DNA from 3 places in the Leisingera sp. M523 genome. Region 3 is predicted to be linked to each of the others. Evidence: riboswitches for the same ligand, from Rfam matches in the RefSeq annotation. Region 3 holds a riboswitch; each other region holds the start of a gene.

The links. Region 3 has a riboswitch for cobalamin ahead of K3557_RS16260 (SRPBCC family protein). Riboswitches for the same ligand answer to the same signal wherever they lie in the genome.
Region 1: it holds a riboswitch for cobalamin, as region 3 does, so the genes downstream of both, K3557_RS12810 (DUF1636 domain-containing protein) here and K3557_RS16260 (SRPBCC family protein) in region 3, are expected to answer to the same signal.
Region 2: it holds a riboswitch for cobalamin, as region 3 does, so the genes downstream of both, K3557_RS17550 (DUF4198 domain-containing protein) here and K3557_RS16260 (SRPBCC family protein) in region 3, are expected to answer to the same signal.

The regions. Positions count from the first base shown of each region.
Region 1 covers NZ_CP081036.1:2,592,119-2,602,477, forward strand. The annotation lists gene glpD (glycerol-3-phosphate dehydrogenase) at 1-1,535, shown strand, start outside; gene cobO (cob(I)yrinic acid a,c-diamide adenosyltransferase) at 1,725-2,360, opposite strand; cobalamin riboswitch at 2,412-2,616, shown strand; gene K3557_RS12810 (DUF1636 domain-containing protein) at 2,712-3,122, shown strand; gene cobW (cobalamin biosynthesis protein CobW) at 3,125-4,159, shown strand; gene cobN (cobaltochelatase subunit CobN) at 4,317-7,562, shown strand; gene cobG (precorrin-3B synthase) at 7,559-8,722, shown strand; gene K3557_RS12830 (precorrin-8X methylmutase) at 8,724-9,353, shown strand; gene K3557_RS12835 (precorrin-2 C(20)-methyltransferase) at 9,357-10,085, shown strand; gene cobJ (precorrin-3B C(17)-methyltransferase) at 10,082-10,359, shown strand, end outside.
Region 2 covers NZ_CP081036.1:3,533,840-3,544,198, reverse strand. The annotation lists gene K3557_RS17600 (winged helix-turn-helix transcriptional regulator) at 200-634, shown strand; partial or broken gene K3557_RS20650 (IS5/IS1182 family transposase) at 936-1,082, opposite strand; gene K3557_RS17590 (GlxA family transcriptional regulator) at 1,956-2,810, shown strand; gene K3557_RS17585 (metallopeptidase family protein) at 3,077-3,463, shown strand; gene K3557_RS17580 (aminotransferase class V-fold PLP-dependent enzyme) at 3,814-5,205, opposite strand; gene K3557_RS17575 (alpha/beta fold hydrolase) at 5,370-6,359, opposite strand; gene K3557_RS17570 (MarR family winged helix-turn-helix transcriptional regulator) at 6,442-6,960, shown strand; gene K3557_RS17565 (hypothetical protein) at 7,166-7,372, opposite strand; partial or broken gene K3557_RS17560 (IS5 family transposase) at 7,456-8,538, shown strand; partial or broken gene K3557_RS17555 (transposase) at 8,496-8,693, shown strand; cobalamin riboswitch at 8,807-9,022, shown strand; gene K3557_RS17550 (DUF4198 domain-containing protein) at 9,163-9,948, shown strand; gene cbiM (cobalt transporter CbiM) at 9,959-10,359, shown strand, end outside.
Region 3 covers NZ_CP081036.1:3,289,031-3,299,389, forward strand. The annotation lists gene K3557_RS16240 (LysR family transcriptional regulator) at 1-171, opposite strand, end outside; gene K3557_RS16245 (BCCT family transporter) at 292-1,950, shown strand; gene K3557_RS16250 (ABC transporter substrate-binding protein) at 2,054-3,706, shown strand; gene K3557_RS16255 (hybrid-cluster NAD(P)-dependent oxidoreductase) at 3,759-4,844, opposite strand; gene K3557_RS16260 (SRPBCC family protein) at 4,849-6,084, opposite strand; cobalamin riboswitch at 6,189-6,388, opposite strand; gene K3557_RS16265 (dihydrofolate reductase family protein) at 6,660-7,196, shown strand; gene K3557_RS16270 (TetR/AcrR family transcriptional regulator) at 7,212-7,751, shown strand; gene K3557_RS16275 (DUF1523 family protein) at 7,825-8,469, opposite strand; gene K3557_RS16280 (hypothetical protein) at 8,480-8,746, opposite strand; gene K3557_RS16285 (DUF6638 family protein) at 8,747-10,108, opposite strand.

The DNA.
Region 1 (10,359 bases), 700 kb from region 3:
GCATCAACGGCTGCGGCATCGCCCGCGACGCGGCGGGCCGCGGCCTGTCGGTGACACTGGCAGAGATGAACGATCTGGCCTCCGCCACCTCCTCTGCCTCGACCAAACTGTTCCACGGCGGCTTGCGCTATCTGGAATACTTTGAATTCCGCCTGGTGCGTGAGGCGCTGATCGAACGCGAGGTGCTGCTGAAGGCGATGCCGCACATCTCCTGGCCGATGCGGTTTGTGCTGCCGTTCCACAAGGACATGCGCTTTGACAGCGAAACACCGACGTCGAAACTGCTTACCACCTTCATGCCCTGGACCCGCGGCCGCCGCCCCGCCTGGCTGATCCGGCTGGGGCTGTTTCTGTATGACAGCCTGGGCAAACGCGGCATCCTGCCTGGCACGGCGAAACTGGACCTGTCGCACGATCCCGCAGGCAGGCCGCTGAAGGACAAGTTTCAGACCGCGTTCGAATACTCCGACTGCTGGATTGAGGACGCCCGTCTTGTGGTGCTGAACGCCCGCGATGCACAGGCGCGCGGCGCCGAAATCCTAACCCGGACCGAGGTTCTGTCAGCCCAGCGCCACTCTGATCACTGGGTTGTCACCGTGAAGGATCACGCCACTGGCGAGGAGAAGGAACACCGGGCCAAGATGCTGGTCAATGCAGGCGGACCCTGGGTTGCCGACGTGCTGAAGCAAAAACTGGGCCAGAACAGCCGCGAAAACGTCCGCCTGGTGCGCGGCAGCCATATCGTGGTGCCAAAACTGTTCGACCATGACCGCTGCTATTTCTTTCAGGGCACCGACGGGCGGATCATTTTTGCCATTCCTTACGAGCAGGATTTCACCCTGATCGGCACAACGGACGCCGACCATCCGGATCCGGTGACCAAACCGCATTGCACGGAGGCCGAGCAGGATTATCTAATTGATTTTGCATCTCAATACTTCGAACAGCCACTGAAGCGCGCGGATATCGCCTGGACCTATTCCGGCGTCCGCCCGCTGTATGACGACGGGGCCAGTTCGGCCACCGCGGCCACCCGCGAATATGTGCTGACGCTGGATCAAGCACAGGCGCCGCTGCTGAATGTCTTTGGCGGCAAGATCACCACCTACCGCAAGCTGGCCGAGGCCGCGCTGGCGAAAATCGGCAAGGTTTTCCCGCAATTGCCGTCGGACTGGACCGCAGGCGTGGCCCTGCCCGGCGGTGATTTTGCGGTGGCGGATGTGGAGACGCTAAAAGCCAAGCTGGCAGCGGACTATCCGTTCCTGAGCGCCTATTGGGCCGCCCGGCTGATCCGCGCCTACGGGCTGGAGTCCTGGGAGGTGCTGGGCGATACCAAATCCGCCGCTGATCTGGGCCAGGATTTCGGCGCAACAATCACCGCACGGGAACTCGACTGGGCAATTGCCCGCGAGTGGGTGCGTTCAGGCGACGACTACCTGTGGCGCCGCACTAAATTGGGTTTGCGCCTGGATGAAGGCCAGCGCGCAGCGGTCGATGCCTATATCAGCGAGAAGGCCGCCCGGCTGGCAGCTTAATTCCGCATGCGCTAACAGTCCGGACTTCAAAGGCCGGGGCACTCCCGCCCCTTTTCAATGAACCAGAGGTTCCCTGAAAAGCGTTGGGCCGGGCGGGGGCGCTGCCGAAGGCAGCGCCCCCGCCCCCCGGCGATTTGCGAAGCAAAGCGCAAAACCTCAAGCCCGCTCAATACTGCAGCCTGAAAGGGATTAAAACTCCACCCCCTTCTGCGCTTTCACACCGGCGCGGAACGGGTGCTTGATCTGCCCCATCTCGGTCACCAGATCGGCAATCTCGATCAGCTCTTCCTTGGCGTTGCGGCCTGTCAGAACCACATGGGTCATCGGCGGTTTCTGCTCCACCAGGAACTCAAGCACCTCCTCAAGATCCAGATAGTCATAGCGCAGCGCGATGTTGATCTCATCCAGCAGCACCATGGTGTTGCGCTCATCCAGGATCATCTCCTTGGCCTTCTCCCAGCCCTTCTGCGCGGCGGCAATGTCGCGGGCCTTGTCCTGTGTCTCCCAGGTAAAGCCTTCGCCCATCGCGTAGAACTGGCAGAGATCGCTGAAGTTCTCCTCGATCAGCGTGCGTTCGCCGGTCTGCCAGGCGCCCTTTATGAACTGAACCACGGCGGACGGCATCCCATGCGCGATGCAGCGCATGATCATCCCGAACCCGGAGGAGGATTTGCCCTTGCCCGGTCCGGTGTGGACGATAATCAGTCCCTTCTCGCCCTCCTTGGTCTTCATCATCCGGTCGCGCGCGGCCTTTTTCTTGGCCATCTTGGACGTATGACGGGCGGCTTCTTCTTCTGAGATGCCGGTTTCAGACTTTTCGCTCATTGGGGGCTCTCCAGCTGTTTGACCCATGTCTTGACAAAGAAGGGCACGATAGCGCAAGGGGGTTCAGCTGGTTCCTGTGAAAACAGGCGAAGAGGGAATGTGAAGGCTTTCGGGCCGAAGCACAGCCGCCCCCGCGACCGTGACCGGATGAGGCCGCCATGCCACTGGGTGATCCCCGGGAAGGCAGGATGGCCGGCAAGGCCCTGCGCCTTGGCATCCGCAAGCCGGGAGACCTGCCAGCGAAGGAGAGATCAACGGGCAGACGGGGTGTTCTGCGACCGGGTAAGGGGCTCGCACGACTGGCCCCTTTTCGGCCATCCCGCACGCCCTGCCGCGACAGGAGACGCGCCAATGGCTGACGACATGGCAGGCCAATCTGCCAGCACCCCGGGACCGGTCACGCTGACCGTATGCCTCACCTGCCGCCGCGAGGGCACCGACCCCGAGGCCGCCCGCCCCGGTGCCATCCTGCACGCAGCCCTGGAAGAGGCCGGAATGCCCGAAGGCGTCCGTCTGCGTGGCGTCGAATGCCTGTCGTCGTGCAAGCGCGGCTGCGCTGTTGCACTGATCGGCGGCGCGGAACGCTGGACCTATGTCTACGGCGACCTCGACCCGGACCAGCATGTCCCCGAAATTCTGGAAGGCGCGGCGGCTTATGCCGGCACCGCTGACGGCGTCGTACCCTGGCGCCAGCGCCCGCAAACCTTCCGCAAGCAATCTGTTGCCCGCATCCCGCCGGCCAAGTTCTTCTCCGAGGAGTAATCATGAGCGATCTCAACAAGATCCCCGTCACTGTCATCACCGGCTTTCTGGGCGCTGGCAAAACCACGCTGATCCGCCACCTGATGCAAAACCCGCAGGGCAAGCGTCTGGCCGTGGTCGTGAACGAATTCGGCACCGCCGGTGTGGACGGCGACATCCTGAAATCCTGCGCCGATGACAACTGCCCGGCGGAAAACATCATGGAGCTGGCCAACGGCTGCATCTGCTGCACCGTGGCCGATGACTTCATCCCCACCATCGAACAGCTGATGGCCCTGCCCGAAAAACCGGACCATATCGTGATTGAGACCTCCGGCCTGGCCCTGCCGAAACCGCTGCTGAAAGCCTTTGACTGGCCCGCAATCCGCTCCCGCATCACCGTCGACGGGGTGATTGCCCTGGCGGACGCCGAGGCCGTGGCCAAGGGCCAGTTCGCCCCCGATCTGGACGCCGTGCAGGCCCAGCGCGAGGCGGACGACAGCATCGACCATGAAACGCCCCTGTCCGAAGTGTTCGAAGACCAGATCTCCTGCGCTGACATCGTTCTGCTGTCCAAGGCCGATCTGGCCGGCGACGAAGGCGTCGAAAAAGCCCGCGCGGTGATCGAGGCCGAAGCGCCGCGCAAGCTGCCGATCCTGCCGATGAGCGAAGGCGTCATCGACCCGCGCATCATCCTGGGCCTGGGCGCCGCTGCCGAGGATGATCTGGACGCCCGCCCCAGCCACCACGACGGCCACCACGACCACGAGCATGACGATTTTGAAAGCATCGTTGTCGAAATGGGCGAAGTATCCGACCCGGAAGCGCTGCAAAATGCCATCGTGAAACTCGCCCGCGAGCGCAACATCCTGCGCGTCAAAGGCTATGTGGCGGTGGAAGGAAAGCCGATGCGGATGCTGGTACAAGCCGTGGGCGAGCGCCTGCGCGCCCAATACGATCAGCCCTGGGGCGCGCAGCCGCGCAAAACCGCCCTGGTGGTCATTGCCGAGCATGACGACATCGACGCCCCGGCCATCCGCGCCGCACTGGGCGCCTGAAGCTATGCGGGTTTGGCGCATCATTTCAGATGACACCGCCCGGCCGCAGGCCGGGCTGCGCCCGACCCTCCCCACGGGAGGGCGCATTCGCACCCTCCCAGGCTTGGGCGCAGCCCTCAGAGCGCCCGCCGCCTGCCAGACAACAAAGGCCTGATCCATGCACGTCGTCTTCCGCGAAAGCCACGGCCTTGATGAGACCGATACCCCGCAGGATCTCGGGCAGACGCCCGGCGATCTTGTGGTGCTGTCGTTTTCCGACAGCGACCTCGGCGCTTTTGCGGCGGGCTGGCATCGCGCGGACGGCAGGCTGCCCTCCTTGCGCGTCGCCAATCTGGTCGCGCTCAAGCACCCGCTCTCGGTCGACGTCTACGCGGAACAGACACTTGAAGGCGCCAAAGGCATCCTGGTCCGCCTGATCGGCGGTGAAAGCTATTGGCCTTATGGCCTCGCCACCCTGCAGGACCTCGCCCGCCGCAAGGGCATTGCCCTGGCGATCCTGCCTGCTGACGGGCGCGAGGATGCAAGGCTGGATGAGCTGTCCACCCTGCCCGTCTCCACCCTGCGCCGCCTGCAGGCCTTGTGCGACGCCGGCGGCGCCGTTGCCGCCCAGGCCGCCCTCGCCCAGCTGTCGCTCGCTGCGGGCCTCTATGCCGGCCCTGTGCTGGGCCTCAAATCCATGCCGCAGCATGGGCTTTATGACCCGGCCAAAGGCGTGCTGGCGGATCTGCCCGCGCAAGACAAACCGCTGGTGCTGGTCAGCTTCTACCGCTCCTACCTCACCGCCGCCGACACCGGTCCAGTCGATGCGCTGATTGCTGAGCTGCGCGCCCGCGGATACGCCGCCTATGGCCTCTTTGCCGCCAGCCTCAAGGCCCCCGCCGCCGCTGACTGGCTGCGCGAAACTCTCCCCGCGCTGTCCCCTGCCGCCATCATCAACGCCACCGCGTTTTCGGCCCAAGGCACCGACGGCAGCGCCTCGCCGCTCAGCACCACCGGCTGCCCGGTGTTCCAGGTCGCCCTCTCCACCGCCCGCCGCAAAGACTGGGCCGAGGCCGACCGGGGGTTGTCGCCCGCCGACCTCGCCATGCATGTCGTGCTGCCCGAAGTCGACGGTCGCATCTTCGCAGGCGTTGTCAGCTTCAAATCCCCGGGCCGGAAAGACCCGGACCTGCAGTATTCCCGCTTTGCCCACCGCGCCGATGCGGATCGCGTCAAAGCCGCTGTTGACCGCGTCGACGGCTGGCTGCGCCTTGGCACACTGCCCAACGCAGACAAACGCCTTGCCCTGATCCTCTCCACCTATCCCGGCCGCGACCACAACCTTGCCCATGCCGTCGGCCTCGACGCGCTGGCCTCTTGTGACGAGATCCTGCGCGAATTGTGGGACCAGGGCTATACGGTTGAGCCGCAGGAAAACACCGGCCTGCGGCTGATGGATGAGACCCTCAGCGTCCCACTGGAAGACTACCGCGCAGCCCTCGCCAGCCTGCCGCAAGACCTGCAAAACACCCTGACAGAGGCCTGGGGCGCCCCGGACGAAGACGCAGACTGCCGTGATGGTGCCTTTCATTTCAAGGCCCTGCGCGCAGGCAAGGCCCTGATCGCGCTGCAACCCGAACGCGGCGAAGTCAAAACCCGCGTCGATGATTACCACGATCTCGACCGCACCCCGCGCCACGCCTATGTAGCGTTTTACCTGTGGCTGCGCACCCAGTCCGATGCCCTTGTCCACATCGGTGCCCATGGCACGCTGGAATGGCTGCCGGGCAAGGCGGTGGCGCTGTCGGGCGCTTGCTGGCCCGAGGTTCTGACCGGCCCGCTGCCTGTCGCCTACCCCTTCATCGTCAACGATCCGGGCGAAGCCGCCCAGGCCAAGCGCCGCATCGGCGCCATCACCCTCGGCCACCTGCCGCCACCCTTGGCGCAGACCAGCCTGCCCGACGGGATGGCCCGGCTGGAAAGCCTGCTGGATGAGTATTCCACCGCCGACGGCCTGGACCCGGCCCGCCGCGACCGGCTGATCGGTGACATCCGCGCCGAGGCGCAAGGCACCGGCGTCGAGGCTGACCTTGGCCTCACCCCCGGCACCTCCCCCGCCGAGGCGATCACCCGCATCGACGCCTTTGTTTGCGACATCAAGGAAAGCCAGTACGGAGAGGGGCTGCATATCTTCGGCACCGGCCAATGCGGGGCTGAGGAACGCGCAGGGCTGATCACCGCCCTCGATGGCCGGATCGTGACGCCCGGCCCCTCCGGCTCGCCATTCCGGGGCCGCTCGGACGTGATCCCAACAGGGCGCAACCTTTTTACCACCGACCCGCGGGCGGTGCCGTCGCGGGCGGCGCATGCGCAAGGGGTCAAACTGGCGGAAGAGCTGCTGCGCCGCCACCTTCAGGACCACGGCGACTGGCCCAAGGGCCTGGTGATCGACCTCTGGGGCTCCGCCACCATGCGCACCGCCGGCGAGGAATTTGCCATGGCGCTGCACCTCGCAGGGCTCGCCCCGAAATGGGACGAAAACTCCGAGCGCGTCTCCGGCTTCGACGTGCTGCCGCTCTCGATGCTGCACCGCCCGCGCATCGACGTGACACTGCGCGTCTCCGGCCTGTTCCGCGACGTGTTCCCGGGGCTGGCGCAGATGTTCGAAACTGCTGCCGCCGCCCTCGCCCAGCGCGAGGAAGCGCAAACGGACAACCCCTATCTCACCGAGATCCCCCGCGTTTTTGGTCCAAAACCGGGCCAGTACGGCCTCTCGATGAACCCGCATCTGGACGACTACTCAGACGAGGCCCGCGCTGCCGCAGGCGAGGCCTGGCTCAACGCCTCCTCCCACGCCATCGACGCCAAGGGCACCATCACCGATGCCCGCGAAGCGCTGGAAACAAGACTGCATAGCGCCGACAGTTTTGTTCACCTGCAGGACCTGCCGGAAACCGACCTGCTGGTCGCGTCGGACTATGCCGCGCATGAGGCTGGATTTGCCGCCGCCATGGCCCGCATCGGCCAGACAGCGCCCGCCCTCTACCACATGGACGCGACCCGCCCGGACAAGCCGCAGGCGCGCAGCTTGGGCGAAGAAATCGCCCGCGTCACCCGCGCCCGCGCCGCCAACCCGGACTGGGCGACCTCAATGATGAACCACGGCTTCCGTGGCGGCGCCGAGATCGCCGCCACGCTGGACCACATGGCCGCCTTTGCGCATCTGGCACAGGTGGTGCAGCCGCATCTGTTTGACCTCTATTTCGAGGCCACGCTGGGCCGCGACGATCTGGTGGCGTTCATGGAGCGCGAAAACCCCGCCGCTCTTCAGGCGATGCGCGACCGCTTCCGTGCCCTGTTCGACGCGGGCCTCTGGAGCACCCGGCGCAACTCGATCATGGCCGGTCTGGAGGGCGCCGCATGAGTGCTGCACCCGAACCCAAAGTCTACGGCTGGTGCCCCGGTGCCTTGCGCCCGATGATGTCCGGCGACGGTCTGGTGGTGCGGGTGCGCGCGCCAATGGGTAAACTTTCCGCAACCCAGGCGCGCGGTGTGGCAAGACTTTCGCAAGAGTTCGGCAACGGCCTGCTGGATATTTCCGCCCGCGCCAACCTGCAGATGCGCGGCATCCGCGAAGACGGTCACGCAGAGCTGATCGAAGCCTTGCGCGATCTTGGCCTGATCGACCCGGACGCTCGCGCCGAAGCCCGCCGCAATGTCCTCCTCGCCCCGTTCTGGGCAACGGGTGACGACACCCACGCCATCGCCACTGATCTCAGCGCCGCACTGACCGCCGCCGCAGACCTCAGCCTGCCCGGGAAATTCGGCTTTGCCGTCGACTGCGGCGCGGCGCCGGTCCTGCAGGACACCGCCGCCGACATCCGCGTTGAGCGCATAGGCGAGACCCTCATCCTGCGCGCCGACGGTTCTGAGACCGGCCTGCCCGTCACACGTGAATCCGCCGTTGCCGAAGCCCTCGCCCTTGCCCGCTGGTTCCTGAAACAAGGCGGCGCGCCCGAGGGCCGTGGCAGGATGCGCCGTCTCATCGCGCGCCGCGGGCCGCCGGCGGCGCATGCCGCGCCGGTGGCAGGGGCCGAATTCACCGCAAAACCAGGCGCTGTCCCCGCGGGGACACTTGCTGCTTTGGAGTTCGGCCAGATGCCCGCCGCCACATTGGCAGACCTTGCAGATCACGGCGAAATCCGCCTCACCCCCTGGCGCGCGCTGCTGGTGGAAGGCGCCGCCAGCCTGCCGCCCCTGCCCGGCCTGATCCTGGATGCAACGGATCCGCGCCTGCAAGTCATCGCCTGCACCGGCGCACCCGGCTGCCTGCAGGCGCTGTCTTCCACCCGCGATCTCGCTCGGGACTTAGCGCCGCATATCCCCGCGGGGACAAAGCTGCATATCTCCGGCTGCGCCAAGGGCTGTGCCTGTCCCGGTCCGGCGCCGCTCACCCTGACCGCAACGGCCCAAGACGACTTCTCCCTGATCCGCCATGGCACCGCCGCGGATCAGCCGCTAAAGACCCACCTGAGCGCCGATGCCTTGCGCGCCGCTCCCGAACTTCTGACAGAGGGCAGCTGACATGCGCCACACCTATGAAACCAACGGCGCCGCGATCTACGCCGAAAGCTTTGCCACCATCCGCCGCGAAGCCGATCTGGCGCGCTTCAACAAGGACGAGGAAAGCGTCGTCGTCCGCATGATCCACGCCGCTGGCATGGTGGGGCTGGAAGAGCATGTGCGGTTTTCCGACGGCATGGCCGAGACCGCCCGTGCGGCCCTTGCGAGTGGCGCGCCGATCCTCTGCGACGCCTATATGGTCAGCGAAGGCATCACCCGCCCGCGCCTGCCCGCGGACAATGAGGTGATCTGCACCCTGCGCGACCCGAAAGTGCCGGATATGGCCAAGGAAATGTCCAACACCCGCTCCGCTGCCGCGCTGGAACTGTGGCGCCCGAAACTGGAAGGCGCGGTTGTGGCCATCGGCAACGCCCCTACCGCGCTGTTCCATCTGCTGAATATGCTGCAAGACCCCGCCTGCCCCCGCCCCGCCGCAATCATCGGCTGCCCCGTGGGTTTTGTCGGTGCTATGGAATCCAAGGATGCGCTGATGCAGGACCTGCCGGTGCCGTCAATGATCGTCAAAGGCCGTCTTGGCGGCTCCGCCATCACCGTCGCCGCCGTCAATGCGCTGGCGAGCTGGAAAGAGTAACCCATGACCGTTTCCAAGGGTAAAGTCATCTGCGCCGGGCTTGGTCCCGGTGATCCCGATCTGATGAGCGTGCGGTCGCACCGGATGATCTCCGGCGCGCGCCACATTGCCTATTTCCGCAAAGCAGGGCGTCAAGGCCAAGCCCGTGCCATCGTCGAGGGCATGCTGGCCGACGGCGTCACCGAACACGCGATGGAATACCCGGTCACCACCGAGATCCATTTCTCCGACCCTGAGTACAACCGGGTGCTGGCGGAGTTCTATGACCAATGGGCAGATACTCTGGCCGAGATTGCCAAAGGCGAGGACGTGGTGGTGCTCTGTGAGGGCGACCCGTTCCTCTATGGCTCCTACATGCATCTTTATACCCGCCTGCAGGGACGGGCCGCGCAGGAGATTATCCCCGGCATCACTGGCATGTCCGGCTGCTGGACCGCCTCTGGCCAGCCGATCACCTGGGGCGATGATGTGCTGACAGTGGCGATGGCCACTCTCAGCGAGGATGAATTGGCCAAACGCGCGGCGGAAACCGACGCGCTGGTCGTCATGAAGATCGGCCGCAACCTGCCCAAACTGCGCCGCGCGCTGGAACACGCGGGCCGCGCCGAAGACGCCTGGCTGGTTGAACGCGGCACCATGCCCGGCCAGACCGTGCAGAAGCTGTCGGAGATCGACGGCGAGGTGCCCTATTTCTCCATCGTATTGGTTCACGGACAGGGGCGCCGGCCATGAAACTATCGAAAAACGGTTGGGTGGTGATTGCGGGGCTTGGCCCCGGCAACGAGGCATTGTTGACGCAGGAAGTGCGCGACGTCATTGATGAGGCCACGGATATCGTTGGCTATATCCCCTACGTGAAGCGCATCGCGCCGCGCGAGGGGCTGACCCTGCACGCCACTGACAACCGGGTCGAAGTGGACCGCGCCACCCATGCGTTGGAAATGGCGGCTGAAGGCAAGCGCGTTGTGGTGGTGTCCTCTGGTGATCCCGGGGTGTTTGCCATGGC
Region 2 (10,359 bases), 240 kb from region 3:
CTCCGTGTGCAGTGTTTTTTGACTTGGAGAGCGGTTGCTCCCGGATTGAGGCAGGCGGGATGCAAATGATTAACGTCCTTGATCCCCGGGATCAGTATCAGTGATAATCACTAGTAATTGGGCATGTTGTCAGCGTTTGTGCAGGAAGTATTGCCTGAAACCAGCCAAAGAACAGGAAATATCACTGATGAGTAGGGATTTGGATAAAATTGACAATCGGATCCTGGAAGAACTGGAATCTGATGGGAGACTTTCGATTGTCGAGCTGTCTCAGCGGGTGAACCTGACCAATACCCCCTGTTCAGACAGGGTCAAGCGCCTGGAGAAATCCGGGTACATCAGCGGCTACCGGGCAATTTTAAACAAGGAAAAGCAGGGACTGGGCCATTTGACCGTTGTGCAGGTTTCACTTGCGGCAACTGGCGGTGATAATTCGCTTGATGCATTTAACGCGGCTGCGGGCTTAGTTCCTGAAATTGAAAGCTGCCTGATGATCGCCGGTTCATTTGACTATCTTCTGACAATCCGCACCCGGGACATCTCGCATTTCCGCCAGGTTCTGGGGGACAAAATCAACAGGCTGCCGAACATCCACCAGACCAATTCCTACACAGTTATTGAAGTTGTAAAGTGATCTGGCGTGGGGCGCGGAGTTCGGAAAGGCTGGGCTGCCAAGCTCAGCAAAACGCAATCCAGAAAGTTGGAACTCGCGGCAATGTTCCTCGGCGTTTCCTGGCGGGAAACCTTTGCTCAGCCGGGGCCGCCACCTTCTGCTGGATTGCTGCTTTTGGAAAAATCACCCAAGTGCTTCGCACTCGCAGCAGAGCAGTCACTGCGCCTGATGCGAAGGTCGAGTTTGGGCTGATCCAGTGGAGAAACACCTGCTCGCACGCGCAGCCTTTTGGCGATTTGACAGAGCACGCACGCCTTCTCTGTTAGGCTTTGCGCAACTGCTGCGGTGCGGAGAATACCTTGGCCGGTTTCCGGAGAATCTGGACGGTTGCGGCGAGGAGGGATTCGTCATTTGCATCGCATGCACGGTGCGAGCCGCTCAGGTGCTTGAGGGTGTGGAAGAACTTTTCCCAGGCCCACCCGTCGTATTTAACGTAGGCCTTCAGCCATGCTTCAGACGGTTCTCGGTCGTTCGGAGAGCTGGCCAGCGGGTCGATTACGATTTCTGAAAACACTTCCTCGTCTATCCCCCGCTCATCGTTTGCATAGCGCGTCAGCCCCATCCGGCCAAGCGCTTCAAGGAGGTTCAGAATGGCCCGGTTCAGCGGTCTTGCGACTGCCGGGTCAACCTCTTGTGCGCCTTGGCGGTGGCGCTGAAGAAAGATTGCGATCTTGGCGATTGCCGGCGCCAGCGACGCATGTGGATCCATTGAATGAAAGTAATGGAGAACGGGGTAAGAGCGGTGGCGTTCGGCAGTCAGAGAGATTGCTGCCACAAGTGAGACCAACTGGAGCTGGAACTGGTCCTCCTGGCAATCCTGCATGAGCGTGCGGAGGTTGTCCGGCCTGCTCCGGCGAGGGCAGGAACTCAGCCGGGACGTCAAGTATCCATGTGCGGAACATGCTGTAGAGGATGATCTGGCTGATTGCGGCAATTGCGAATGCGGCGAGGCCGATCCTGGGAAGCAAGCAGATGCCTGCCGCCACGGCCTAGTCGAGGATCAGATAGGAAACGTCCAGGCTTTGCCACTTCAGCGGTGCCGCCGACCAACTGAACCCTTTCATACCCGTCATATTGGCCACATGCACTCAGGCGCCATACAGGTAGGCAGTAGAAAGAAGATGTTTGAGCCGCGGATGCAGAAGTTCCATTGCTGTAGCTCCTTGTGAGAGACGGCCAGTTGGCCAGTATGGAACCCGTGCCAGAAAGATTGAAGGTTGGCAGCCATGACAAAGGCCGACAAAATTCTGCTTGAGCCGTCGACGGTCAGCTTGAAAAGAATGTGTACGAGGCTGTCACCGTGCCGCCCGATGACGGGCTCGTCCGATCCTGGTCCGGCTTTGAAGTGAACACGGCTAGCTGTGCTGTCGTGACGCCGGCAATGCATGGCACAGTTCTCGCCGTCGGCGGTGTCGAGGATGTGATTGCAGCTGCCTGTGGAAATGAAGTCCTCATGAGCTGGCTGCGCAAGGCTTCGGAGAGCGTCGCGCGAGTTGGGTCGGTGTGTACGGGTGCATTCCTTCTCGGAAGCGCAGGGATAATCGGTAAGAAGCATGTGGCGACCCATTGTATGGCTGTGGATGTGCTTGCGGACCTGTATGAGGACGCAGAAGTCGACAGCGGATCAATATACGTCAATGACGGCAACCTCTGGACTTCTGCAGGCGTGACCAGCGGAATCGACATGGCTCTGGCAATGGTCGAAGAAGACCACGGTCCCGACATCAAGGCACGGGTGGCCAAGGTGCTTGTCGTCTACGCCCATAGGCCTGGCAATCAGAGCCAGTTCAGTGATGTCTTGTCCGCACAAATGGTGTCGGCGAGAAGATTTTCAGACTTAGTCGACTGGGTCTTGAGCAACTTGAATCGCCAGTTGCGCGTCGAGGATCTGGCGATCCAGGCTGGCATGAGCGAGCGAACCTTCGTTCGTAAGTTTCGGGCACATATGGGCCAGACACCTAGCCGGTTTCTTGAACTCGCGCGGATCGAATGTGCCAAGGTGTTCCTTCAGGCCGACGCACCGGTGAAAGCCGTTGCATATGCGGTTGGCTTTCGATTCGAAGCGGGCTTCCGGACAGTTTTCGAAAACCGAATCGGAATTTCCCCTTCGCTCTATTGGGAGATGCACGCGCATTAGCCACAGTGCCGTTAGACGCTGCAAATCTCGGTTCTTTCAATCAGTTGAAACCCTGATTACCATTCAAATCGTAGCACCGCGCATTCCCGGATTGAATTTGCTGCGCCACTGCGGATGGCTGTTCTGGGGAAGCTGCACTGCAGCGTGGGAACGCTGATCAATGACCACATTGGGGCGTTCGAGGCTGTTGTTTGTACTAGGGGCACGGACTGCCTCCCTCTGGCTAAGTGGTTCACTACACCGTTCCAAGAAACCATATTCAGTGCATGCACCACGACCTTGACCATTTCGAGACGATCGCTCGCGCCACCATTGCTTCCTTACCCGGAGCTTTCCGTCCTGCTGCAGAAAACGTTATTCTGCGCGTAGCTGAATGGCCCGCGCCCGCCATGCTGGACGATCTTGGCTTAGCGGATCCGCACGAGCTGACGGGGCTCTACGAGGGCATTCCCATGACGGAGAAATCGGTTCTCAACATGGCGCCGCCTCCGGATGTTGTCTGGCTCTTCCGTCAGCCTATCCTGGCTGAATGGCGCGATCGCGGCAATGTCGAGCTGAACGAGTTGATCGCGCATGTTGTTATTCACGAATTTGCACATCATTTTGGATGGGCTGACGAGGAGATCGCAGCCATCGACCAATGGTGGGTCTGAGCCGTTGTTTCCCTCCCGGGAGAGTTGCAATGCATGCGGTTGACCGTTCACAGCCTTTAGCCCCGAAACAATAGAAGAAGCGTCAACGACCCGCCTCTGACCGAATGAGCGCAAGCATCCTAGCCGCAACACAAGCTGCCGGCAGTGCTTCGTTGGAAATCAGAACGCCAAACAGCCAGCTGCCGCAGCCTGAAAAGGAAATTTGCCTTTCATCGTGTCCCGGTCTCAGTGATCAGGACGGTTGCAGGCTACAGCAGTCAGCGACAGAGACGGGATTGGCATCAATTCAGGACCGGCGCAGGGAGCTTGCTGGGCTTCATCTCCATAGCATCAGCTGGCATTTTGCAGCTTTACTGGCTTTTGCGGTCCAAACTGTCCCGGGCCGCCTGCAGCGAGTTCAGCAGTATATCGATATCCTGATCACTGGTGCGCCAGGACGATACGCTGATCCGCAGGGCCGGTTCGCCGTTCCAGACGGTGCCGCCGAACCACGCTTTCCCGGAGCGCTCTACCAACTGCTGAAGCTCTCTGGTCTGCGCCTCAGTGCCATAGCGGAACAGGATCTGGTTCAACGCGGGCTCGCACAGCAGCTCAAATCCAAGACCGGGCAGAGTTTTGGCGATACGGGCAGCCATGCTGCAGTGCCGCTCGACCAGCTCGGCGACACCGGCGCGGCCAAGCGTGCGCAGCACTGCCCAGATCGGCACGCCGCGCGCGCTGCGGGAGAATTCGATGCCCAGATTTTTCTGACTCCCGGTGGACGCGGTGGAATAAACTGCGTCGCTGTTCATGGCGGCCGCCATCGCGTCGCGGTCGCGGCAGATGCCCGCCGCGCCGTCATAAGGGGTATTGAGCCATTTGTGGCCGTCAGTGGTCCAGCTGTCCGCGCCCTCGATGCCGTTGGTCAGCCCGCGCTTGGCTGGCGCCGCGCGCGCCCACAGGCCAAAGGCTCCGTCGACATGCACCCATGCGCCGGCCTCTTTCGCTCTTTCGATCAGCGGCAGGAAGGGGTCGAAGCTGCCCGTATTCACCTCGCCGGCCTGCAGGCATAGAATGGTCTGCCTATCCAGCGCGGGAAGCCGGGCCGGATCAATGCGGCCGGCGCTGTCTACCGGTGCTTTGATCAGCCGGGCCTGGCCGAAGCCCAGAATTCTGAGGGCTTTGAGAACCGTGATATGGGCCAGCTCTGAAACCACAACCTTTATTTCCGGCGCGCCCAGCAACCCCATGGCATCAAAGTCCCATCCCTCCTTCTTCAGCAGTTCGCGCCGCGCGACGCTGAGGCAGACAAGCGTACTTGCGGTTGCCGAGGTGCCAAACGCCACGCCGCTTTCGCGGGGCAGGTCCAGGATCTCCAGCAGCCAACGCGCCGCGACTTTCTCGATCTTGTCCGCCACCGGCGAGTTCATTTGCGAGGAGGCGCATTGATCCCAGGCCGACGCCAGGCGTTGCGCGGCGGCGGCGACCGGCAGCGTTGCACCGATTACAAAGCCAAAGTACCGGGGGCCGTTTGAAACAGTTGTCGCCGGGGAGCCGGCCTCGTCCAGCAGTGCCAGCGTTTCGGTTGCATCCCTCCTAGTGTCCGGCAATGGCTCATCAAAGCGTGCAAGCTGCTGCCGGGCGGCGGCGTCGGGAAAAACTGGCATCTCCCCCACGCGGGCAATGTAGCGCGCGGCCCTGGCGTCAGCATCGCGCAATAGCTGGAGCTCGTCCTGCGGGTCTTTTGTCGTCTTGCGTTGCATTCTGAACTCCTTGTCCAAGAAGGTTTCCTTGTTGATAGCAGACCAGTGGGAAGCGGGCATTGCAGCGCGCAATGCGCCTGGGCTGCACCCGCATGTTCTTGGCCCCATGCATCCGCGCCAGGGGCGGCGCAGATGCACAGCCATGCCGGGAAACTGCCCGCCGTTCAGCTGGCTGAAATAAACTCAGACACCAGTCCGGATACTAGCTGCGGCGCGTCTTCCGGGCTGTAGTGGCCGGTTTCGGGCAAGGTCTTGACCTGACCGCCGGGGAACGCTTGCCGGAACAGGGGCAGAAACTGTTCTGCCTGCAGCGTCCTGTCGGCTTCGCCCCAGATGGCGATAGCAGGTTTCTTTGCCAGCTCGGACTTTATGGCGCCGCTCGCCTCTTCGAACGCATGTTTGCCGGTAGCAAAGCCTTTGGCCCAGCCGATTGCGCCCGCAGCAAATTCAGGCGCGGGAAACGGCGCCCGGTAGGCGTTCAGCCAAGTATCGGTGATCAGCTCATTGCGGACAAATCCATTCAGCTTGAGTGTCGACAGGATGTTGTAGTCAAGCTGGCCAAGCACCGCTTCCAGGGTACCGTTTTCCTTTGCCTGCATGATCCACTGAAACCAGGGTGCAGCACCGGCATTGGCAATCAAGCGGTCCGAAAGATCAGGTTGCCCCAGGGGCGTCGGGCCGTTGACCGAAACGATCCGTTTGATCCGGTCCGGGTGCCGGATGGCTACGCCCATGCCAACCGGCCCGCCGAAGTCGTGCATGACAAGGGTCACATCCCTGAGATTCTGCTCCAAAACAAAGCGTTCCGCATTGTCTATATGGTCCTGCAGCCAATAGCTGCGGTCTTGCGGGGTGGCGCTTTTGCCAAATCCCATATGGTCAAGGGCAATCACACGGGCATCACGGGACCATTCAGCAATCTGAGTACGGTAAAGAAAGCTCCAGGTCGGTTCGCCATGCAGCAGCAGCAGCGTCTCCGGGCCGCTGCCCTCATCGACATAGTGCATCGGAGACCCGGCTGCGGAGCTGTAACGGGCTTGAAACGGCCAGGTTCCCTCAAAGGTCTCTTCGGCAGGGACCGCAATCAGGTGCGGATCATGGCCTGGCGCGGATTGCTGCGATGCCGGTTCACTGGTCTGAAGGTCAACGGTCATTGGGCTTCTCCATTATATATGTGTGAGTCACATATATAAATGACCTCTTCCAATTCAAGTGTGTGAGGCACATATTCCTCGTATGACGGATGATTCACGGCGGACTGCGAATTTACTGGGGGCGGCGGTGCTCTGCCTGCATGATGAACTGAGGACGGTTCTGGCGAGGCAGTTCCACCGCTCCGGAGAAGGGCCTGCGGCGCTTTGCGCGCTGGGTCACCAGCCAGGTTTGTCGAACGACGCACTGAGCCGGCTTTTGGATCTCACCCATACAGGCACGGTGCGCCTGATCGACAGGCTGGCCGAGGACGGCCTTGTCAGGCGACAGGCGGCGGAGCACGACAAGCGCAGCATTGCGCTTTATCTCACAGAAGCCGGCCAAGCCGCTCGGGAGAACATACTGCGCGAGCGGCTGGCCGCACTGGAGGCAGTGACCGGCAGCCTGTCTGATGACGAGCAAAGGGACCTGGCCCGGCTGCTGGAAAAACTGCTGCAAGCTGCTGCCGGTGACGACACGCACAAGCTGCGGACCTGCCGGCTGTGCGACAGCCGCGCCTGCACAAACTGCCCGATACTGGTGCCTTTAAACGGGCCGGACTGAGGCGTCCGGCAATAGTGCCAGGCCTTGTTGCGCAAACGTCGAGGGGGAGCTCGTGAAGCCAGCGTGGCAGCCCAAATTGCCGGATCAGATACCTGCCGGCGGAGAAACCGGTTAGAACTTACTTAATCCGGAACCAAACCGTGCCGGAAGTCTGCATCGGGCTGCGGCCAGGGTGCTAGCCGGTCTGGTAGCCCCGGACGTAAGCTCAGGTGGCGTCTGCTTTGCGGCCTCGGAGCGCTTGGCTGCTGTTGTCCAGATTTGCAGGTTTTCCGATCAGCAAACTGGCAAATCCATACACCATTGCCCATAATGGAGTTCCGAAATCATGCGGGTCCAGATTGCCGAGGCCCCGCGCTTTCATTATGCTCGTCAGTTCTTCAATAAAGGTGTTGTATGTAGCGCTGCTGGCCACGCGCGCTACATTGGAGGGGCGTTGTTGCAGAACTCTGAGTTCTAAGGATTCACATCACGAATCCATTCGGTTAGACGGGGCAGATGAGCAAGCCCGCACCTGCCCGCTACCGTACGACGAATTGGTCCAGCTACAACGATGCGCTCAGAAAGCGCGGGTCGCTTCTGATCTGGTTGGACGAAGAGATGACCTGGCTCGCGCCGCCTGATGGCAGCCCCGGTCGCCCTGCGGTTTTCTCGGATGCGGCAATCCAGTTCTGCCTGTCGATCAAGGTTCTGTTCAAGCTGCCTCTCCGGCAGACCGTCGGGATGGTCACCAGCCTTTTGCACCTGGCGGGTCTGGACTGGCCCGTTCCGGATTTCTCTACGCTGTGCCGCCGACAGAGTGAGATGGGACCGTGGCCCCAGTGGGGCCGCGTAAGCCCATAGAACGCTGGCCGTCCAGATCCCATATCGCCGCGCCGATGGGCCGCTGAACCTGCTTGTGGACAGCACCGGGATCAAGTTCCTTGGCGATGGTGAGTGGCAGGCCCGCAAGCACGGCGTTCAGGGGCGGCGCCAATGGCTGCCCGGCAGTTGATTGCAGAGCAATCAATGAGAGGGGCGCAAGGTTCATCTTGCGATGGACGCTGCCACGTCTGACATCCGTGCCGTCGAATTCACCCCCAGCCGCGACGGCCCCTCTCGTGGTTATGCTGCGCAAACCACTGCCGGGCAGTGGACAGCCCGGTCTTACCGGACTTGTTGGGTCAGTTCCCCGAGGACGAAGACATCGGCACCGTGATCGCCGATGGTGCCTATGACACGCGACGCTGCCATGCCGCGATCCTCGAACGCGACGCGGCCCCGATCATCCCGATCCGCAAGAATGGCCGGTTGTGGAAAGAAGATTGTCCGGCTGCGCAGGTCAGAGACGAAACTCTGCGAGCCACCCGACACTACGGTCGAGCCTTCTGGAAGCGCTGGACAGGATACCACGTCCGAAGCCGGATCGAGGCAAAGATGCGCTGCTTAAAGGCATTCGGCGAGCGCATTGCCGCAAGAGACCCCGACCGCCAACCCGCCGAGATCCATATCCGCATCGCACTCATCAACCGCTTCAACGCACTCGGCACCGCTGAGATTATTGCGAGAGCTTCAACGCACGGTTCAGGGACGAGTTCTTGAACGGCGAACTCTTCTACAGCCTGCGCGAGGCGCAAATCCTCATCGAAGAATGGAGGAAACACGACAACACCAAACGCCCTCATAGTGCTCTGGGCTATCGCCCACCGGCGCCGGAAACCATCGTCCAGATGGACCCAAGGCAAGTCATGCACTAACAATCAAACTGGACCATTCAAGTGGGGCTGATCAATCATGGAGCACCGCAAGGAAGTACTCATTCGGCAACTGAACAGAAGACGGGAAGCTTGACTCAGTAAAATGGTTTTGCCATTCAGCCAGTGTGACCGGTTCCGCGAGTGTTTCAATGCGCAGCGGAAGAAATAGGGAACACGGTGCGGCGTACCCATAAGGGACCAAATCCGTGACTGCCCCCGCAACTGTGAGCGGTGAGTGACGCTGAACATGCCACTGGGATCTTTCCCGGGAAGGCCAGCCGAACCAAGACCCGCGAGTCAGGAGACCTGCCGGACACAGGACAAAGACTTCGCTAGCGGAGTGTCTGCCCTTTTCCACCGGACGCCGGGGTGCGCGTCTGGCGCGGCTGCCGTTCAGGCTTCTCCGTGCCACTATCCCCGTTGTTCATTCCTGATTGCAGGTGCGCCTGTGTCGTCGAATGAGGACGAAATGAAACTGAAATATCTGGCTGCAGCTCTGGCCGTATCCCTGCCGGTCACCGCATCGGCGCATTTCCAGCTGAACTACACTGAAAACGTGCTGATCGGGAAGCCCGGCGATGTGCCGATGGGGCTGGTGTTCTGGCACCCGCTGGAAAACGGCCATGTGATGGACATGGGCAAACCAGAAGAATTTTTTATGGTTCACAAGGGCGAAAAGGTTGATCTTTCGGACCGCTTGGAACCGGCCACATTCAAGGGCGCGGAGAACGAAGCCGCCGCCTACAGGGCGTCGATTCCGGTCAAGCGCTCGGGCGACTATGTGGTGGTGACTGTGCCCGCGCCCTACTACGAGGAAAGCGAAGACATCTATATTCAGCAGATTTCCAAAGTCGTGCTGAACCGCAACACCCTGCCCACCGATTGGGATCAGCCAGTGGGCCTGGAAACCGAGATCCTGCCGCTGAACAAGCCCTATAACGTCATTGTTGGCTCTACCTTCTCGGGTCAGGTGCTGGCGGATGGCAAGCCGGTTCCGGGCGCCGAAATCGAGGTTGAGTTCATGGCATCAGAGCCGGACCTTGCGGCTTTTTCCACAACCAACCCGACGGTTCAGCCGATGTCCGGCGGCGCCATCGTTGCGATCGCAGACCAGAATGGCGTCTTTTCCTTTGGCATTCCGAAAGCGGGCCACTGGGGATTTGCCGCCCTCGGCTCCGGCCCGGCGACTGAGCATGACGGCAAGGAGCTTAGCCAGGACGCTGTGTTGTGGATCCACGCTGAAGAGCTGAAGTGAGAATAGCACCATGCATATCGTAGACGGCGCACTGTCGAATCCGGTTGTGATCGGCGGCGCGGTTGCCGCCGTCGGCGGTATCGCCATGGGGCTGCGGAGCCTGCCGCTGGAACGTATTCCGGCGGCGGGGGTTCTTTCTGCCAGTTTCTTTGTGGCCTCCCTGATCCATGTCCCGATCGGGCCGAGTTCGGTTCACCTGATCCTGAACGGGCTTGCGGGGCTGGTCCTGGGCTGGGCGGCCTTTCCGGCCCTGTTTGTCGGACTGCTGCTGCAGGCGGTGTTCTTTGGCTTCGGCGGGCTGACCGTGCTGGGCGTGAACGCCGTGAACATCGCCCTGCCTGCAGTTCTGGTCGGGCTGATATTCCGCCCGCTGGTGGCCCGCGGCTCGCCTCTGCAGGGTGCCATCTGGGG
Region 3 (10,359 bases):
AATGCCCAATTCCGTCTCAAGCCCCTTGATTTTCTGCGAGACCGCCGATTGTGTCAGCCCCAGCGCCTCGGCTGCGCCGGTGAAATTACCATGCCGGGCCACCAGGTCGAAACTATGCAGCGCGACCAGATTATAGCTCAGTTTCCTATTAATGCTGCTAATGTCATTCATAAATTATTGCCTACTGCAAAAGGCAGAATTTTTGTACCAGAAAATGCCCTGTGTAAGGTCTGCTAAGCCGTAGCCCCGGGCGGCATCAACCGGCAGATCAACAGAAAACAGGGATTTTTCATGTCAATCAAACCTCCTTTAACGGATCTGCCGATCGGCACGTCCGACAGCGGATTTTACCGGGGCTTCAGCCAGATCGTCACCATTTCTTCAAAGCTGATGATCGGCGGGCTGGTGGTCTGGGCCATTGCCTTTCCCGAACAATCCGGCGCCGTGCTGAATTCGGTCAACGGCTTCATTCTGGCCTCTTTCGGGGCCTGGTACATCTGGACCGTGGCGCTGTTCGTGCTGTGCTGTATCGCGCTGGCGATCTGGCCCGCCGCCGGACGGCTGAAGCTGGGCCAGAACGGTGACACGCCGGAGTTTTCCAACTTCTCGTGGTTTTCGATGATGTTCGGGGCCGGCATCGGGGTCGGCATGCTGACCTGGGCGGTGGCCGAGCCGATCTATCATTGGAACAACAACCCTGAAGTGATCCAAGGCCTGACCAACGGCGGTGCTGCGGACAATATCCGGATGGCTTACAAATGGTCGTTCCTGCATTGGGGGCTGGGTGCCTGGGCCTGCTATGCAATTGCCGGGCTCGCGCTGGGGTTCTTCAGCTACCGCCGCGGGCTGCCGCTGACCATGCGTTCGTCGCTGACACCGCTGTTCGGCGCCCGGCTGTCCGGATCCATCGGCCATGTGGTGGATATTGTCGCCGTGGTCGCCACCATCCTTGGCGTGGCGCAGACCCTGGGTTTCGGAGTGGAACAATTTGTCTCCGGCCTCACCCGGATTGGCATTGATGGGCTGACCAACGAGGCCGGCACCGCCAATACCGCCGGCGTGATCGTGGCAATCCTGGTGATAATGGCAGCCTCCACCGCCTCGGCCCTGTCGGGTGTCGGCAAGGGGATCAAATGGCTGTCAAACATCAACATGGTGCTGAGTATCGCGCTGTTGAGCTTCTTTCTGTTGTTCGGCTCCACCTTCTTTGGCCTGCAGGCGCTGGTTGTCGGTCTGTGGGATTACCTGATCGCACTGCCGGATATGATGTTCCGGGTCTGGACCGGCGACGGCACCCCGGACAGCGTGGCCACAAAGCTGGAAGGCTGGCAGGGCGGCTGGTCGGTGTTTTACTGGGCCTGGTGGATTGCCTTTGCCCCGTTTGTCGGCTTGTTCCTGGCGCGGATCTCCAAGGGCCGCACAATCCGCGAATTTGTGCTGGGCGCCATGATCGTGCCGTCGCTGATGTGCTTTGTCTGGTTCACCTGGGCCGGCGGTACCGCAATTGATTTGGAACTTTATGGCGGCGCCGACGGCCAGATCGCCACGGCACCTGATGGCGACAAGATCTTTGCCATGGTACAATACATGCTGTCGCCCTGGGTCGGCTGGGCGATGTCGGTGATGATCGTGGTCCTGCTGATGACCTATCTGGTGACCACGGCGGACAGCGCGGTGCTGATCGTCAACACCATCAACGCCGCCGGCGACGAAGGCCCCAAGGCCCGCCCGCATATCATCTTCTGGGGTGTGGCCCTTGGTGCGGTGGTGACGGCGCTGCTGCTGGTCGGAGGATTGAAGGCAATCCAGACCGCAATGGTGATCGGCGCCCTGCCCTTCTCGGTGGTGATGGTGCTGCAATGCGCCGCCCTGATCAAAGCGATCTACAACGACGGCCGCCGCGAGCAGGCTGGGATCGCCACCACCATCACTCAGGAGCCGGCGGAATAAAGCCACCGGCGAATGGCTGCTTGCGGGCGGGGCAGCCATTCACACCCTTTCCACTGCTGCCCGCATCTTTCCCGGCGCTGAACACAGCAACAAAGGAAGCAAAATGAGCAAATACTATAACAGGGAAACCCTCCACCCAGCAGTGCGCATGCATGCGGAGGAAACAGCCCAAGGCAAACTGGACCGCCGCGAATTCCTGTCCCGCGCAACCGCGCTGGGTGTGACCGCATCCGCGGCCTATGGCATGATCGGCCTCAGCCAGCCGGTGCAGGCGGCGGCCAATGCCCAGCAGGGCGGCACCATCCGCATCCAGCAGGTTGTGCGCGCCCTCCTCGACCCGCCGCTGTTCAACTGGCCGCAGCTGGGCAATCTGGTGCGCGGCTACCTGGAATATCTGGTGCAGTACAATGCCGACGGCACCTTTGAGCCGCGGCTGCTGGAAAGCTGGGAGGTCAACGAGGATGCCACCGAATACTTGCTGCACATCCGCCCCGGCGTGAACTGGAACGACGGCCGCGGCACCCTTACCGCCAAGGACGTCGCCTATAACTTTGCCCGCTGGTGTGATGGCAAATGGGAAGGCAACTCAATGGCGGCCCGCATGGGCTCCTTGCAGAACGCGGCCGGCGACGGCCCCGCCGAGGGCGCGCTGGAGGTGGTTGACGATCTGACACTGAAGGTAAAACTCACCCGCCCGGACATCACCATCATCCCGGCAGTGACCGAATACCCCGCGGCCATTGTGCCGGACGGCTGGTCGGGCGATCCGGGCGCCGACCCGGTCGGCACCGGGCCTTACAAACTGGTGGAATATGAGGTCGGCGTGAAAGTGGCCCTGGAAAAGAACACCGATCACGAATGGTGGGGCGAAGGTGCCCATCTGGACCGGATCGAGTTCATTGACTTCGGCACCGACGGCTCCACCCATCTGTCAGCCGCCGAGGCCGAAGAAATCGACATGGTCTATGAAACCGTGGGGGAATACGTCGATATCTTCACCTCCATCGGCTGGAAGTTGAGCGAATCCGTCTCGGCCAACACCCTGGTGCTGCGCACCAACCGCGATGCCGAGGTGGACGGGGCGCAGCCCTATGCCGACGCCCGTGTCCGCCGCGCCCTGGCGCTGGCTTGCGACAACGCGGTGCTGCTGGAACTCGGCTATGACGGGCGCGGCACCCTGGCGGAGAACCACCACGTCTGCCCGATCCACCCGGAATACGCCGATATCGGCGCCCCGGTGCGCGACCCGGAAGCCGCCCGCCAATTGATGGAGGAGGCCGGGATGCTCGATTTCGAGCATGAGCTGTTCTCAATCGACGACGACTGGCGCCGCAATACTACCGATGCGCTGGCAGCGCAGATGCGCGATGCCGGCCTCAAGGTCAAACGCACGGTTCTGCCCGGCAACACCTTTTGGAACGACTGGGACAAATATCCGTTCAGCTCCACCGACTGGGGCCACCGCCCGCTGGGGGTGCAGGTGCTGACACTGGCCTATAAAACCGGGGTGGCCTGGAATGAAACCGGTCTCGCCAGCACCGAGTTCGACAGCATGCTGGAGGCCGCCTCAGCCATTGCCGATGCCGATACCCGCCGGGGGCATATGGAGAAGATTGAGCAGTTCATGCGTGACGACGGCACCGTGATCCAGCCTTACTGGCGCTCGCTTTACCGTCACGCCCGCCCTGGTATCATCGGCGCCGAGAGCCACCCGATCAACGAAATCCACGTGCACAAACTGGCGCTGGAAGCCTGATCAGGCCTTAAAAAAAAGGACGCGCGCCAGATCCGGCGCGCGCCCGTTTTCATCAGATATCGACCTCAACCCGGCCAATCGGGTTGGAGCAGCAGGCCAGGATGTAACCGGCCTCCACGTCTTCCTCTGAAATGCCGCCGTTGTGGACCATATGCACCTCGCCTGCGGTTTTCTTGACCTTGCAGGTGCCGCAGATGCCAAAGGTGCAGCCCGACGGGATGTTCAGCCCCGAAGCCTTGGCCACCGCCAGCACCGTATCTGTTTCGGTGCAGGTTGCCATAACACCGGACGCCGCAAAGCTGATCTCGGCGGCAGCAGTTTCCTCCGGCACCACATCGTCGATCTCGGGCACATCAGCGGCTGTTTCAACCGGCGCGCCAAAGCTCTCCTGATTGTAGTTCTCCATGTCAAAGCCCAGGCCGTTCAGCATGTCGCGCACCGCCTGCATGAAGGGTTCCGGCCCGCAGCAGTAGACCTCGCGCTCCAGATAATCCTGCGCGATAAGGCCCAGCATGATCTGGTTCAGCTGGCCGCGGTAGCCGGTCCAGACCTGATAGGGATCGTCCTCTTCCACCACCAGGTTCAGCTTCAACCCCGGCAGCCGCGACGCCATGCTTTCCAGCTGCTGACGGGCGATGATCTCGCTGGGGCGTTTGGCGCAGTTGATAAAGCAGATGTCGGGCGACTGGCCGCGGTCGAACAGATACTGTGTCATCGACAGGCTGGGCGTGATGCCCGAGCCTGCGGAGATGAACAGAAACTTGCCATTCGGGCGCTTTGGCAGGGTGAACACCCCTGCCGGGCCAGAGGCGCGCAGGATCCTGCCGGGGCGCAGATGGTCCAGCATCCAGCGGGTGCCGATGCTGTCGCCCTGGGCCTTGACCGTTACCGAGATCGACAATGGCCGCGAGGGCGACGAGCTGATGGTGTAGGTGCGCCAGACGGTCCCTTCCGGCACCGGCAGTTCCAGTGTCAGGAACTGGCCCGGCTGGTATTTAAACCACGCGCCGGACGGCGCGCGGAAGCTGAAGGTGGCGGTGTTCGGAGCTTCCGGAACAACCGAGACGCATTCCAGCATCTCGTCATCCTTCCACGCCAGGGTTTCGTCCAATGTCTCAAAATTGGCCTGCAATCCCATGATCTTACTCCGCCGCAATCAGATGGCGGCCGGTCAGCGCGCGGGTCAGATGCTCGGCATACCAGTTGGAGAACTGAATGACGCCGCTTTCCTGCACTTCGGAATAGGGGCCGGGTTCATAGGCGGGGGAGTTGATGCCTTGCTGGTTGTCCTCGACCACGATGCGGTCCTCGTCATTGGTCGCCATCCAGACCTCGGTCAGGCGCTTGATGTCATAGTCCTGGCCCTCAACCGCATCCTTGTGCACCAGCCATTTGGTGGTGACTTCGGTCTCGGTCGGGCTGATCGGAGTGACACGGAACACAAGGGAATGATCCGGCAGGAAGTGGTTCCAGGTGGTCGGATAATGGAACTTCAGCAGCGTGCCGGCATCCGCAAAGGGCACCCGGCCCAGCGGCTTGGCCACTGCCGCCTTGCCGTCCATGGTGTAGCTTTCAGCGCCTTCGTTCAGCGGCATCCGTGCCAGCCGGTGCTGGCCGCGCGCATCCATGCGGAACTGCGCCGGGCAGCCTGCCGCTTCGATCCGGTCAAAGTGCTTTTGCAGATGCGGCGGGGTCTCGCCGCCCTCAACGCCTGTCACCGACGGATCCTCGGGGAAGGTCCGGCACAGCGACGGGTGGTTGCCGCCGCAGTGGTAGCACTCGCGGTTGTTTTCCCAGACCAGCTTCCAGTTGCCGTTCTCAATGATCGAGCTTTCAAAGGCCACCTTGGCATTGCCCAGATCATGCGGCTCCAGATAGGGGCGGGCCACCTCGGCAAAACCGTTAAAATCCGGCGCTTCATCCGCCAGGCAGATGTAGATCAGCCCGGCCAGGTCGCGGCAATGCACCGGCTTCAGCCCGTGTTTGGAGGCATCGAAATCCGGCCCCATGTCCCGCGCCCACAGCAGTTTGCCGTCCAGCTCGTAGGTCCACTGGTGGTAGGGGCAGACCAGCTTGGGCGAATTGCCTTTCTTCGCCTTGCACACAACCGAACCGCGGTGGCGGCAGGCGTTGTGGAAAGCACGCACTTCGCCATCAGTGCCACGCACGATGATGACGTTATACGACCCCACCTGATGGGTCACATAGTTGCCCGGTTTCGGCACTTCGCAGGCGGGAATGGCAAACAGCCACTCGCGGTAGAAGATCTGCCGCAGGTCCAGGTCCAGAACACCCGGATCGGTATAGAACGCCTGTTCCAGAGAATAGTTTTTCTGCCGCGCCATCAGCTTGGCCAGAATTTCGCTGTCGTGAAGCATCTGCTTCTCTCCTCTGCCGCATCCCCGCGGCGTGTTGGCTTGGTCGCAGGCATAGGCAAAGGGATTGCGGACACGCGCCGCAACCGCCCCGCCGCCGTCCGCGGTTGACGTTTTCATGGCAAGGCTGGTTTCCGGACTGTCCCGGGGCCATTCGGCGGCGGGGCCTGGCACCTTCCCGAAGCGCTTGCTTCAGTGGTCATTGCCATGCCTTGCCCGGGGTCACCGTTGCGGGGGCAGTGCCGGAGTTTCACCAGCTTCCCAATTCTCCGCCCCAAGGGGCGGCACCTTGCTATCTGCGGTATTGCCTGAAAAATTTCCCGCCATCGGAAACAAAACCGACCCGCAAAAACCGGAAAAAGACATGCATGTTTGCCGAGCCGGGCGGGACAGGGATGTCCAGAAACTCAAACCGGCATCCGCCAGCCCGTTTGCGGCAAGCGCTTATCTTTCATGCGGTTACCCGCTGCTGATCCACCGAATCGATTCGCACGCAGTGAATCTTGCGCCGGCCCCTTGGAACGCGGCGTGCACTTAATTATATTTCGTATAATTAAATGCGTGCACAGGAGAATCCGATGACCACCGGCCACGTCTTCATCGCCACCAGCCTCGACGGCTTTGTGGCCCGCCAGGACCATTCGCTGGATTGGCTGCACAAACAGCCTGTTGCCGAAGATGACGATGGCGGCTTTGCCGCCTTCATGGACAGCGTCTACGGGCTGGTCATGGGAACCGGATCGTTCCGCACCCTGCTCGGGTTCGGCCAATGGCCCTACAGCAAACCTGTTGTGGTCCTCAGCAACAGCCTGACCGAACAGGACATTCCCGAGAAGCTGAAGGACAAGGTGCGCCTCAGCACCGCCGCACCCGCAGACCTTATGCAGGAGCTGCAAGAAGAGGGCTGGACCCGCGCCTATATCGACGGCGGACGGATGGTGCAGTCCTTCCTGCGCCAGGGGCTGATCACCGATCTGACCATCACAACGGTCCCGATTCTGATCGGCAGCGGCATTCCGCTGTTCGGCAGCCTGGACCGGGACATCGACCTCCAGGTGGCAAGCTCCCGCATCCTGCCCACCGGCATGGTCCAGACCACGTTCCGGGTAGCCTGACCGATGCCCCCGCGCATGGGCCGCCCGCCCAGGGGCAGCCGGACCCTCAGCAAGGATGATGTGCTGAAAACGGCCCTGCAGCTGCTCGATGAGGGCGGCAGCAAGGCCCTCACCTTCAAAGCACTGGCAGAGGCGCTTGGCGTCACCCCGATGGCCGTTGCCCATCACGCCGGAACCAAGGACGAGATGATTGCATCCCTCGTCGCCATTGCGTTTGCAGGTTCAGACACCCCGTCTGAAGCGGCAACGCCCAAACTGCGGCTGCGCGATCTGATGACCCGCTATTGCGCCCAAGTGACCAAGCATCCGGAACTTGCAAAGTGCATCCTGGAAAATCCGGCCCTGATCGGCCCCTCCCTGACCGGGCTGACCCGGCTGATCGAGGCGGAAATCACCGCCGCAGGCGTATCTGGCGCAGAGGCCCGCACCATTCTTTGCCTGCTGGTGGATTACACACACGGCTTCGCCTTTGCTGCCGCCGCGGCACCACGCGGGGCGCTTTCGGCTGGCGATTTCACCCCGGCGCTGGACTGGGTGCTCGACCGTATCGAGTAAAAAAATGCGGGCCCGAACGGGCCCGCGCATCCGTTTGCATATTTCAGAGCCGCCCGGCCCGCGGCCCCTCTCGTCACTTCGACTTCCAGCTGTCCAGCCAGCGCCGGAACCGCCCCCTGCGCTCGGCAAGCGCATCGCCCGCGGCATACAGGCTGTCTTCGACATTTTCGACCATCGGGTCGATCCGCGCCCGGCGGAAGCGGCGCCAGCGCACATAGACGGCCCAGAACACCGCCGCCAGAAGCACCAGAACAATGATCGTGAACCAGTTGGTTGGCTTGTCCTCCGGTCCCGCAACCGGGTTGATCGTCACCGCGTTGGGGAAGACCGACAGGAATTCATTGCGCCAGCCGTAGTGCATCACCGCTACCCACTCCGGGTTCGCCTTGGTTGAGATGCTGTCATTGGCATCAGTATACAGATTGGCGGTATCGAACTTGAAATAAGGCGGCCAATTCCAGCCGGTATCCTCATTCCGGTACACGATATTGCGGCCATTGGGGCGCACCGCCTGGATGAACTGCACATCGCGGTTGATCAGCTCCGCCGACTGGTCATCCGGCTGCGACCAGAAAACCCTCGTCCAGTCGTTCAGCTCCTGCCGCTCCTCATAGGTATTGACGATGCGCACCACATCGTACTGCGGCAGCGTGTAATGCAGGAAGGCGCCGAACAGCACCCAGATGGTAATCAGGAAAGCCCATTTGATGAAACGCATCTGCTGCACCTCACATGAAGTTAATGACATAGACCAGAAACGCCAGCGCCCCTAGCGGAATGATATAGACCAGCAAGATCAGCTTGCGCCGGAACGAGCGGTCGTATTGTTTCAGCCCCCGCTGGATGAAGGCGGAGCGGTCGCCGGTCAACCCCTTCTCTTTCCAGCGGCGTTTCAGTTTCGCCCGCCGCACCTCACGCGAATAAAGCGACACCGTGCCATAGGCTACGGTCAGCACCACCAGCAGGATCAGGATCAGGCGAAAAAACCCGAACATTCAGCAGTCCCTCACCCGGCTGACCGCGCCCCAGGGGCCGACCCGGTAAACCATCCCCTTGCGCCGCACTCGCGGCAGGCTGGGCGTGCGTCCTTCCATATCCGGCTCATGCCCGAACAACGCAGCGCGCGCGCCGGCCTTGTCCACCGCATACTCCCGCGCCAGAAACTCTGCCGCATAGGCCTTTTTCGTCTCCGGCCAGCCCCGGTACTGGCGGTAGAATTCTTCTTTGTGGCAGATGAACATCTGGCGGAAGTCATGCGGGCACAGCTCCGCCAGCAGCATATTCACCAAGTCCCGCTGGGCAGTGTCCGACGCCCGCAAGGAATAGAAGTAGGCCGGATGGTCCGAGCGGATCTTCGGCCATTTGCCGCCCCCCTCGGCCCAGCGCACCAGCGCCGCAAGCCCCTCGAACTCCGCCGGCAGCTCATCCGCATGCCGCGCCGCCATCCGCCGCAGGTCACCGCGCGACAGGCCAGTGAGGTCCCGGCCCTTCCCGGTCAGCACGCTGACGGCCAGGAACCCCATCTTTTGCCGCAGGATCGCCGCGCCATCGACGCCGCGCGACCGGATCACCGGCTCGGCCAAACCATTCAGCTCCAGAAACTTGGCAATCGCATTGCGCTCGCTCAGATCGAACACATGGGTAAGCGGCACGCCCTCGGGCTTTGCCCCGCTGGCAATCACCGCCGGATGCGCGACACCCTGAAACACATACAACCCGCCGAAATGCGCGGTCCAGAAGTTCGACTGCTCAAACACCTCATGCTCCAGATGCACCGGATTGCGGGTGACATCGCCGGTCTGCTCCGCCGTCGCGATCATCTCCCCGATCAGCGTATCATCAAACCAGGCATCCTCATGGGTCTTGAACCGTTCCACCAGCTGCGCCAGGTGGTCCGCATGGCGCAAGGTGCCCTTGGTCGTATCTGCCTCGATCCGCACCTGCTGGATGTCGAACAGCCTGGCTGGGGTCGAGACCTCAAACACCGAATTCACCAGTTCGCCGGCAACGGCATCGGTCGCCGTCAGCGCAAACAGCTGGCGTTCATTGACCTCGATAAACCGGCGCAGAATGTCCCGGCTGGTGGAGAATTTCACATGCAAGAGCGGGCAGCGTTTCTGCTCGGTGCTCAGCAGGATGAACTGCCGGTTCACGCCCGCATGGTTCAGATAGTGATCATCCCCCAGCTCATCGCCCACTTCAGGGGAGTAGCCCGAGATATCGACGTGGAAATCCGTGAGGTCCGTGGTCTTGCCGGTCAGATGCTTCAGCGCGCGGTTGTAGCGCTCCACCAGCGCCGGCGAGGCCACATGGAAGAGATTGCCAAACATCAGGCCATGCTGGATGAGGCGTTTCATATGTTCCTCCTGTCCGCATCACGTAAGCGATGCACTCCCTTCCAGAGCAGTTGCGAATATCCCTCGCCCGAGGCGCTTGCGGCTCGGGCAGCGCCCATCCGCCCCGTCAAACCGAAGGTTTGCCTCCGGCAAAACGGGCGGGCGCTCCGCTTCCGCCCGCGGACAGGCTCTGCCCTGCTGTTTTGCCACTCAGTCATCAGGTTTCCTCCTGCACCCGTGCACGGGTGAATGATCGTCTGCCCAGGAACCAA